One region of the Shewanella sp. WE21 genome, then DNA from elsewhere that is predicted to be linked to it. Evidence: predicted binding sites of a transcription regulator. Region 1 holds the regulator's gene; the other holds the start of a gene.
The links. The regulator sigma-54, encoded in region 1, starts transcription at its own class of promoters, with help from an activator protein. The targets are predictions, from matches to a motif close to GTTGGCACGNNNNTNGNNT.
Positions count from the first base shown of each region.

Region 2: a site for sigma-54 is predicted at 2,801-2,819, ahead of CKQ84_RS14895 (YggN family protein). Genes of this name have one in related genera too.

Region 1 is NZ_CP023019.1:2,670,953-2,675,688, reverse strand. It holds gene kdsC (3-deoxy-manno-octulosonate-8-phosphatase KdsC) at 1-178, shown strand, start outside; gene lptC (LPS export ABC transporter periplasmic protein LptC) at 175-735, shown strand; gene lptA (lipopolysaccharide transport periplasmic protein LptA) at 722-1,276, shown strand; gene lptB (LPS export ABC transporter ATP-binding protein) at 1,273-2,004, shown strand; gene CKQ84_RS11600 (RNA polymerase factor sigma-54) at 2,112-3,590, shown strand; gene hpf (ribosome hibernation promoting factor) at 3,619-3,906, shown strand; gene ptsN (PTS IIA-like nitrogen regulatory protein PtsN) at 3,909-4,352, shown strand; gene rapZ (RNase adapter RapZ) at 4,349-4,736, shown strand, end outside.
Region 2 is NZ_CP023019.1:3,376,387-3,381,122, reverse strand. It holds gene CKQ84_RS14900 (LysR family transcriptional regulator) at 529-1,470, opposite strand; gene CKQ84_RS14895 (YggN family protein) at 1,923-2,744, opposite strand; gene glsB (glutaminase B) at 2,928-3,842, opposite strand; gene CKQ84_RS14885 (YggL family protein) at 3,842-4,168, opposite strand; gene trmB (tRNA (guanosine(46)-N7)-methyltransferase TrmB) at 4,217-4,736, opposite strand, start outside.

The DNA of each region.
Region 1 (4,736 bases):
CCCCGTGATGAATGTCGTCGGTTTAGCGGTCAGTGTTGCTGACGGCCACCCCTATGTACGCCAACACGCCCATTTTGTGACTACGCTCAATGGTGGCCACGGTGCACTGCGTGAACTCACAGATCTGTTACTCCTAAGTCAAAATAAATTCACTTCGGCCCATGGAATGAGTATATGAGTCGTGTGACACTCGCGATTATCGCTTTTTTTGGAACCGCACTAGCGCTTTACTGGCAGGTCCAGAACAAACACAGCGGTGATTCCGATAACAGAGTAAAAGATCAAAATACCCCAGATTTCATCGTTGAAGATCTGCGCAGTGTTGAGTTCAATGAGCAAGGACTAGTGAATAGCCGTGTGACGGCGAAACACATGGAACATTATGATTCAACGAATCAAACTTTCTTTACTCAACCTGTTTATCTTGTTTATCCAGACCAAGGTAAAGCACAATGGCAGCTCAGGGCAGATCAGGGCAAGCTAAACAAGGAAACTGGCAAGGTTGTATTAGAAAATAATGTTATTATCGATGCCATTAGCCCAGAAGAACCGATTCAGACCTTGTCCACCAGTTATCTGGAACTCGATCTCAACACTATGATAATGACCTCTGACCGTACCATTTACGTCACAGGGAAAGATTTTAATATTCAAGGCCAAGGCCTTTATGCCGACCTCAACGCGCAAGAAGTGCAATTGACCAGTCAGGTAGTAGGAACATATGAAGCAAAATAACGTATTACTTGCCAGCCTAATGCTAATTATGAGCATGAGTGCTTTCGCGAAAGTCGGCGACTTAAAGCAAGAAGTCAAAATTAAAGCTGTGAGCCAAACTGCGGATATCAAAAACAACCAGATCATCTTCTTTGGTCCAGTTGAAGTTACCCAAGGCTCAATAAAAATCCAAGCAAATGAACTGCGTGCATTTTCCGCTGAAGGTGAAAATAGCAAAACTTTGGTCGCCACAGGCAACCCTGCTACGTATAGCCAGATATTAGACGATGGTCGCCCAGCATCGGCAAGCGCGAAAGAAATTCGTTACGATATGGCAAGCCGCACCTTAACACTGAAAGGTATGGCGTCATTAGATCAAGCGGGTAGCCAAGTTACAGGTAATTTAATCCGCTATAACATGATTCAACAGAAATTGATGGCCGAGAGTACTGGCAGTGGTGACGATCGCGTGATCACTATTATTCAGCCTGAAAACTATCAAGATGATGCTAAATCAGACGCTCCGGCGGATAAACCTGTAAAAAAGCAGGACTCTAAATGACCCAAATCACCTTAAGAGCACAAAATCTGGCGAAAAGTTACAAGAGTCGCCAAGTGGTTAAAGACGTCAGTCTGACGGTAAAAACCGGTCAAGTCGTTGGCCTACTCGGTCCAAACGGTGCAGGTAAAACCACGACTTTTTACATGGTTGTCGGGCTAGTGAAGAGCGATAAGGGACATATCTTTATCGACGATGATGATTTAACCGCAGATCCTATGCATCTGCGTGCCCGCAAAGGCATAGGTTACTTACCGCAGGAAGCCAGTATCTTTCGTAAGCTAACTGTTCATGACAACATCATGGCAGTACTGCAAACTCGTAAAGAACTTAAAAACGAAGAACGAGAAGAAGAACTAGAACATCTGCTCGAAGAGTTTCATATCACCCACATCCGTGACAGCCAAGGCATGTCATTGTCGGGTGGCGAACGTCGTCGCGTCGAAATTGCGCGAGCTTTAGCCGCTAATCCTAAGTTCATTTTGCTCGATGAACCGTTTGCCGGCGTCGATCCTATTTCGGTTATCGACATCAAGAAGATTATCGAACAACTCAAAAGTCGCGGCCTTGGCGTACTGATCACAGACCATAATGTCCGCGAGACATTAGATGTATGTGAACATGCTTATATTGTGAGTCACGGAAACCTGATTGCCGAAGGAACTCCTGCAGAGATCTTAGACAATCAGCAAGTTAGGGCTGTGTACTTAGGTGAACAATTCAGGCTATAGTTAATCGAGCGAAGCCAATGGAGGCAATTTATACCGCCATTGGGCTTCACTCAAGATAATAATAAGCGACCTCATCCAACAATAATAACGTAGGGATCAGCGGTAACATGAAAGCGTCACTCCAGCTCAAACTGGGTCAACAGTTAACCATGACGCCACAATTACAACAGGCCATACGTCTGTTGCAACTGTCGTCATTAGAACTGCAGCAAGAGATCCAGCAAGCATTAGATTCTAATCCCCTTCTCGAGCTGGAAGAGGATCAATTCGACGCCACTAAAACCCCTGTAAACCAAACGCTATCCGATACGGATTTCAGTGAATCTAGCACTCTGCCACCAGAAAAAGACAGCTCCACCATAGACACGGCAGAGTCGCTAACCAAAGAATCCATGCCCGATGAGCTCCCCATGGACACCACATGGGATGAAGTGTTTACCGCCTCCCCAAACTCAGGCCCCGGCGGCAGTCGTGAAGACGATATGCCCTTCCAAGGCGAGACCAGTGAAGGTTTGTACGAACACTTAGAATGGCAAAAAAACCTCACGCCGTTTTCTGAAACCGATTTAGCCATTGCCACCGCCATTATTGATGCCATCGACGATCAGGGCTATCTCACCCAAAGCACTGAAGAAATTCTCGAAGCCATGGGCAATCCTGAAGTTGAGCTTGACGAAGTCGAAGCCGTACTCAAGCGTATTCAGCATTTTGATCCCATAGGCGTTGCCGCCCGCGATTTAAGTGAATGCCTGTTGATCCAACTGTCGCATTTCGCCGCTGATACTCCCAACCTAGAAAACGCCCGCATGCTGATCAAAGATCATTTAGATCTGATCGCCGCCCGAGACTTTAGGTTGTTGATGCGTAAGACTAAATTAAAAGAAGATGAATTAAGGGATGGTATAGCACTCATCCAAACCCTCAATCCTCGCCCAGGTTTGTTGATCACGCCCAATAATGACGAATACGTTATCCCAGATGTGTCTGTGTCGAAGAAAAATGGCCGCTGGGTCGTTGAGCTTAATCCTGACTGCATGCCAAAAATCAATGTAAATCAACATTATGCTTCTATGGCACGCAGTACCAAAAACCAAGCCGATAGCCAATTTATTCGCGGCCATCTGCAAGAGGCTAAATGGTTTATTAAGAGCTTAGAAAGTCGTAACGATACTTTGCTTAAAGTTGCTAATTGCATAGTGCAATATCAGCAGGGTTTCTTTGAGTACGGTGAAGAAGCCATGAAGCCTATGGTGCTTAACGATATTGCCGAAGCGGTAGAAATGCATGAGTCCACCATCTCACGGGTCACAACTCAAAAATACATGCATACCCCTAAGGGACTTTTTGAACTAAAATACTTCTTCTCTAGCCACGTCGGTACTGACGATGGTGGTGAGTGCTCATCCACAGCAATCAGAGCCTTTATAAAGAAACTGGTGGCAGCGGAAAACCAGAAAAAACCATTAAGCGATAGTAAGATGGCACAACTTCTGGCAGAACAAGGGATCAACGTAGCCCGCAGAACCATTGCGAAGTACCGAGAGGCTATGCTTATTCCACCTTCTAATCAGCGTAAAAGTTTATAACCTACAGTGGATATCGGAGGACGTTTCTATGCAAATAAACCTAAGTGGGCACCATATCGAAATTACCGAATCGTTACGTGCATATGTAGAAGAAAAGTTTTCAAAACTTGAACGCCATTTCGAACAGATCAATAATGTGCACGTTGTGCTCAATGTTGAGAAAATGCAACAGATTGCCGAAGCGAGAATAAACCTCATAGGTGGTGAAGTTTTTGCTACTTCAGAGCATGCTGACATGTATGCCGCTATAGACGCCCTGATTGACAAGCTTGACCGTCAGGTTATTAAACACAAAGAGAAGTTAACAAAACACTAATAATGGAACTTTGTACCATACTGCGGCCGGAGTGCACTACCTGCGCCACTCCGGGCAGCAAGAAAAAGGTACTGGAACTCATCAGCGACTTAGTCGCTGCCCAGTACCCGACCCTCTCATCTCAAGAGATATTCGAAAGCCTAGTGGCGCGCGAAAAGATGGGGAGCACAGGTATAGGTAACGGCATCGCCATTCCACATGGTCGACTAGCCGATATAGATCAGCCCATTGCCATACTAATTAAGTGTGAAGAGCCGATAGCATTTGATGCTATCGATAAGCAACCTGTTGATATTTTATTTGCACTACTGGTGCCTGCAGACCAATGTCAGCAGCACTTAAGTACTTTGTCTTGCATGGCCGAAAAGCTGAGCGACAAGCAAATATTAAAGCAATTACGCAAGACGCATGATGAAACGGAACTCTATCAGGTAATCACTGGATGAAACTGGTCATAGTGTCGGGCCGCTCAGGCTCAGGCAAATCTGTCGCCCTTAGGGTACTCGAAGATCTCGGCTATTATTGTGTCGATAACCTTCCCTTGCCATTGATTGGCAGTTTGCTTGAGCAACTCAAAGGCAGTAACGATCTCGTCGCCATCAGTGTCGACGTGCGTAACATGCCTGAGCAGGATAAGGTCTTAGTGAAACAACTCGCTAGCCTACCACCAGATACTGAGTTAACGAGCTTCTTCCTTAACTCCAGCGATAAAATTCTGCTCAAGCGTTACAGCGAAACCCGCCGTTTGCATCCTTTGTCGAAGAGCCGAGTCTCTTTGCAAGAAGCGATAAAGCTGGAGGGGAAACTGCTCGAGCCTATGTCAAAACTGG
Region 2 (4,736 bases), 710 kb from region 1:
GTTAGATAACAGAACCCTTCTCACTGTGGGTCACTATATTTGTTGCATTAATATATGCTTTAGCACTCGCCTTCACATCATTTAACACACAGTTGCGACTTTAGGGTACAGGGAGACAAAACTTGTGCTCAAGGCTACAAACCATCAATAAAAAAATTACCTCAGCGATAAGGCTGAGGTAAACCAAAAACTAGGATGATGGTTTAAAGAGCCAACATTGTTTTAGTTCTCAAACTTCTGTTGGCTGTGATCCAAAACTGCATTAATGCCGACCTGTATACAAAAATTGAAAGGGGTCATTTCCAATAAACGTATAGGACTCAGATCATTCCGAATCAACTGTTACCATTGTATTCAATTAAGAACAGAGTTCAAGGATGTTATAAAAAAGTGCTTTAGAACACCCTAAAAAACCATCAACAAATGTACTCATCAACTCAATCTAAAGTATTGATTTTAAATAACCATAAAAGTGCGTGCTCAATTTAAAACCACATAAGACTGCTTTTGAGAACAATGTTTCCTATTTTACTGACGTTTACTGAATAATTCGACATAGGGAGCATCCCAATACGGTGGCGTTCCTATGTGATCTTTGATGAATTCGATAAAAGAACTAACCTTAGGTGCTAAGTGCTTACGACGGGGATAAACTGCCTGCAATGGCAGATGGTGGGTCAATTGCCAATCCTTCAGTAAAGGCACTAATGTCCCTTTGGCAATTTCATCTTCCATCAGATAACTCGCAAGATACACAACCCCAAGACCACTGATTGCAGCAGATTTTAATGCTGGCGCGTTATCTACCCTGAAATTGCCCGATACGCCAATTTCACAGTAATCATCACCCTTCTTAAATTGCCACATGCTGTGCTCGTGCCACTCGCCTTGATAGACCAAACAATTGTGGTCAACTAACTGCTCAGGTCGAGTTGGCTCGCCATGTTGAGCAATATAGCCAGGAGAAGCAACTAACAGGAATTGGCACTTCATCAGAGGTCTAGCAACCATGCCAAGCGGTAATTGCTCCGACATAGTTAACAGTAAATCTAAGCCTTCACTCACTACATCTACTTTATGGTCCAGTAAACTCACTTGTAGCTCAAGCTCAGGATGTTTTGCCATAAAGGATGGCAGCGCAGGAATGATATGCATCACCCCAAAGGATTGGGAAATCCCCACCTTGAGCACACCGCGGGTCGCATCATTTAAGTTATGTACGCTGGCTATCGCTTGTTCAGCGTCACGCAGCAGTTCTTCACCTTGCAGATACAGCAAATGCCCTGCTTCAGTCAGACTTAAGCTGCGGGTGGTACGTTGGATTAATTGAACACCAAGTCTATGTTCAAGATCGGCGACTTGTGTACTAACCTTAGACTTAGAGATCCCAAGCCTTCTTGCGGCGGCACTAAAACTACCTGCTCTGGCCACATGAGTAAAAATCGCAATAGGTTCTAACAGTTCTAACATGGAAGTCGCCTTAAGCTGTTTACGACAATGATATTAACTTTCGGTGAGCAGCTATGGTTAGCGTAATCATCGCTTAAAAATAACCATAGCATTGATATCTCGCATCAAAATGATATAACGCAGAGATTTAGACCGAAAAAGTCCACTAAAGTAGGGGGTTATATCTGACTGATATGCCAGCTTTTAATTATATTTTAAGAGTATACCAAATATTCGTCTCTAGACTGTAACATTCCGAACTAAATCGCTGCAAGCCTAGCCTATAAGCCACATCAACTTAGCCATAAGGGTTGTAGCCACGATTAAACAGTAGCCAATAAAAAAGCCCCTAGTCGATTAATTGACTAGAGGCGTAGCATTCAAGTTTGACTCATGCACAAGGAGATAGAAGTTATTGCAGTTAAAAATAAGGGCGATTCGTAAGAGATATTTACAAGAACTATTTGCAAGAACTATTCACGCAGTTCCTTGGTTGAGTTTTGTGTCAACACATAAGGTTCTAGTTCTGGCACTTCTTGGCGCAATTGATTTTCAAGCACTAACAAATTTTCAAATCGGTCGCACAAACGGTCAGCCTTAGTTTCTAATCCCTTAGATTGGCTCTCAATTTGTTGCTCAATATCTTTGCCTAAATTGTCCATTTTTTTGGAGAAGGTATCCATCTTGGCTTCAAAATTTTCACCGCCACCAGACATGATTTGGCCACCTAAGTTCATCATAATTGCGCCAATTGAATTCTGGACAATTTGTTCCATTTCCTGCTCGAATTCATCGTTAAATGTACTTTGCATCGAGTCTTCAGTCGCCCCTAAATAGAAGCTATCACCATTCTTATAAGCCACTGAATCAACCCGTTTTTGAACGCCAGCCATCATTTCATCAAATTTTGCACCAGCGGCATCACCCATTAAAGGTGTTAAGGCCATACCAACCGCTTTGGAAGCAAGAGATACTGCCTCATTCACCAGTTCAATCACTTCTGGCACTTGAGTCGAAACTTCATCGGCATATTGAGTAACCAATTTTTTCTGCTTGTCGGTTAAGTTAACTTGCTTACCTTCCACAAATAACTTGTCAACTTCGATGCGATACTTTTCTGTGCCCTTCTCGCTCATGACTAATTTTTTAGGCTCAACCATAACGTCATAATTTAAGGAAACTTCACAGCGTTCATCTATTTTTGGCTCTGTTTGTGCTTGCGCCAGCTGCACACTAGATGTTCCTAAAATCACGCCAGATAATGCAAATCCAGTTAATAACTTATTTAATTTCATTTTTGTTCGTCCTTTAATCTGAATAATTCGATAAACCTAAACTACTGAATAGCTTATAGCAGGAGACGTGCCAACTTTATAACAATATGATTATGTTGGATTTTGAAAGTTAGCACTAAAAGGTCATTAGCGAAATTCGCTAACATTTAGTCTGATAGTGCTAATAAAAAACGAGAGATAAGACTAGAAAATAGAACGACCGAGACGCTGACTTAGATACTCAAGCATCGCAGTGCCCGCAAGTGAGTTGCCATTATTATCGAGTTCTGGCGACCATACACAAATCGACAGTTCTCCAGGGATCACGGCAATAATACCGCCGCCGACGCCACTTTTACCTGGCATACCAACACGATAAGCAAACTCACCCGCACCATCATATAAGCCCGAGGTTGCCAACAGAGCGTTAAGTTGCCGAGTTTGCACTTGAGAAATAAGCTCAGTCCCTGTGATACTTTTGCCGCGATTAGCCAAGTACAACATGGCCTTAGACAAGTCAGCACAATTCATCTTTAAGGCGCAGTAATGAAAATACGTGCGCAGCACAGTATCGACATCGCCTTGAAAATTACCAAAGGACTTCATCAAATAAGCAATCGCCGCATTGCGCGCACTGTGCTGATATTCTGAGTCGGCCACTTGTTTGTCGAAACTAACCTTATCGTTTTGGCTTAGTTGCCTAACTAACTCGAGCATTCTGTGTTTAGGTGCACCTAAACGACTCTGCAATAAGTCAGCAATCACTAACGCGCCAGCATTGATAAATGGGTTGCGCGGCTTGCCACGTTCTAACTCGACTTGTACTAAAGAGTTGAATGAATGGCCCGAAGGTTCTTTGCCAACTCGGCTCCAGATTTCGGCTTCTTCATATAAAGTTAACGCTAAGGTTAAGCTGAAAACTTTAGAGATACTTTGAATCGAAAACGGCTCAAGGTAATCGCCCGCACCTAAGGTTTCGCCATCAACGGTTGTGACGGCAATGCCTAATTTGCCAGCATCAACGCTGGCCAGTGCGGGGATATAATTTGCAACCTTTCCTTGGCCGAGCAAGGGTCGAACTTTCTCGACCACTTCCTCAAGTAATGCCAACTCGGGCATTAACCCCACCAAATGTCGTACAGTTCGCTAACTTCAACCTGAGACACTTTTTGGGTTGCCCAGAATGCCTTAACTGCAGCAATATCTTCTTCGGTACATTTCCCAATCGTTTGAGTGGCGATAATGCCTTCCCATTCGATGTGGCCGCCGCCATGGAAACCTAATTTACGGGTTTCGATCACTTCATCGATGAATTTATCTACAGTTGCATCGATATCGGCTTCAGATACTGATGCATCAAAAGTCCAAGCCATATCGAAACCTAACTCTTGGAATTCATCAACGCGCATTTTCTTACGTAAACGACGGCTACGATTAGTTGCCATAGTGATTTTCCCTTTTGTGTTTAAAATTAGCTAAAATTGAGTTCGTGATTAAGCGATACGCTCAAACATCAGATCCCATACACCGTGACCCAGTCTATGGCCGCGGGCTTCAAACTTTGTCAATGGACGATGATCAGGACGCGGCACAACACTGCCGTCGGCCGACTGGTTTTGATAACCCGGTGCGGCTTGCATCACCTCTAACATATGCTCGCTGTACTCTTCCCAGTCAGTGGCCATATGGAACACACCGCCAATTTTTAGCTTGCGACGAATAAGTTCGGCAAATTCAGCTTGTACGATGCGGCGTTTATGGTGACGTTTTTTATGCCAAGGATCTGGGAAGAACAATTGCACTCGGGCTAATGAACCGTCAGCAATCGCATGTTCTAATACTTCCATGGCATCGTGATGATACACACGTAAATTAGTCACACCAGCAATGGCGGCATCACTGAGGCAAGAGCCTACACCCGGTTTATGTACTTCAATACCAATGAAATTTTGCTCTGGTGCATCTTTAGCCATTTGTACTAAAGAGGCGCCCATGCCAAAGCCAATTTCCAGC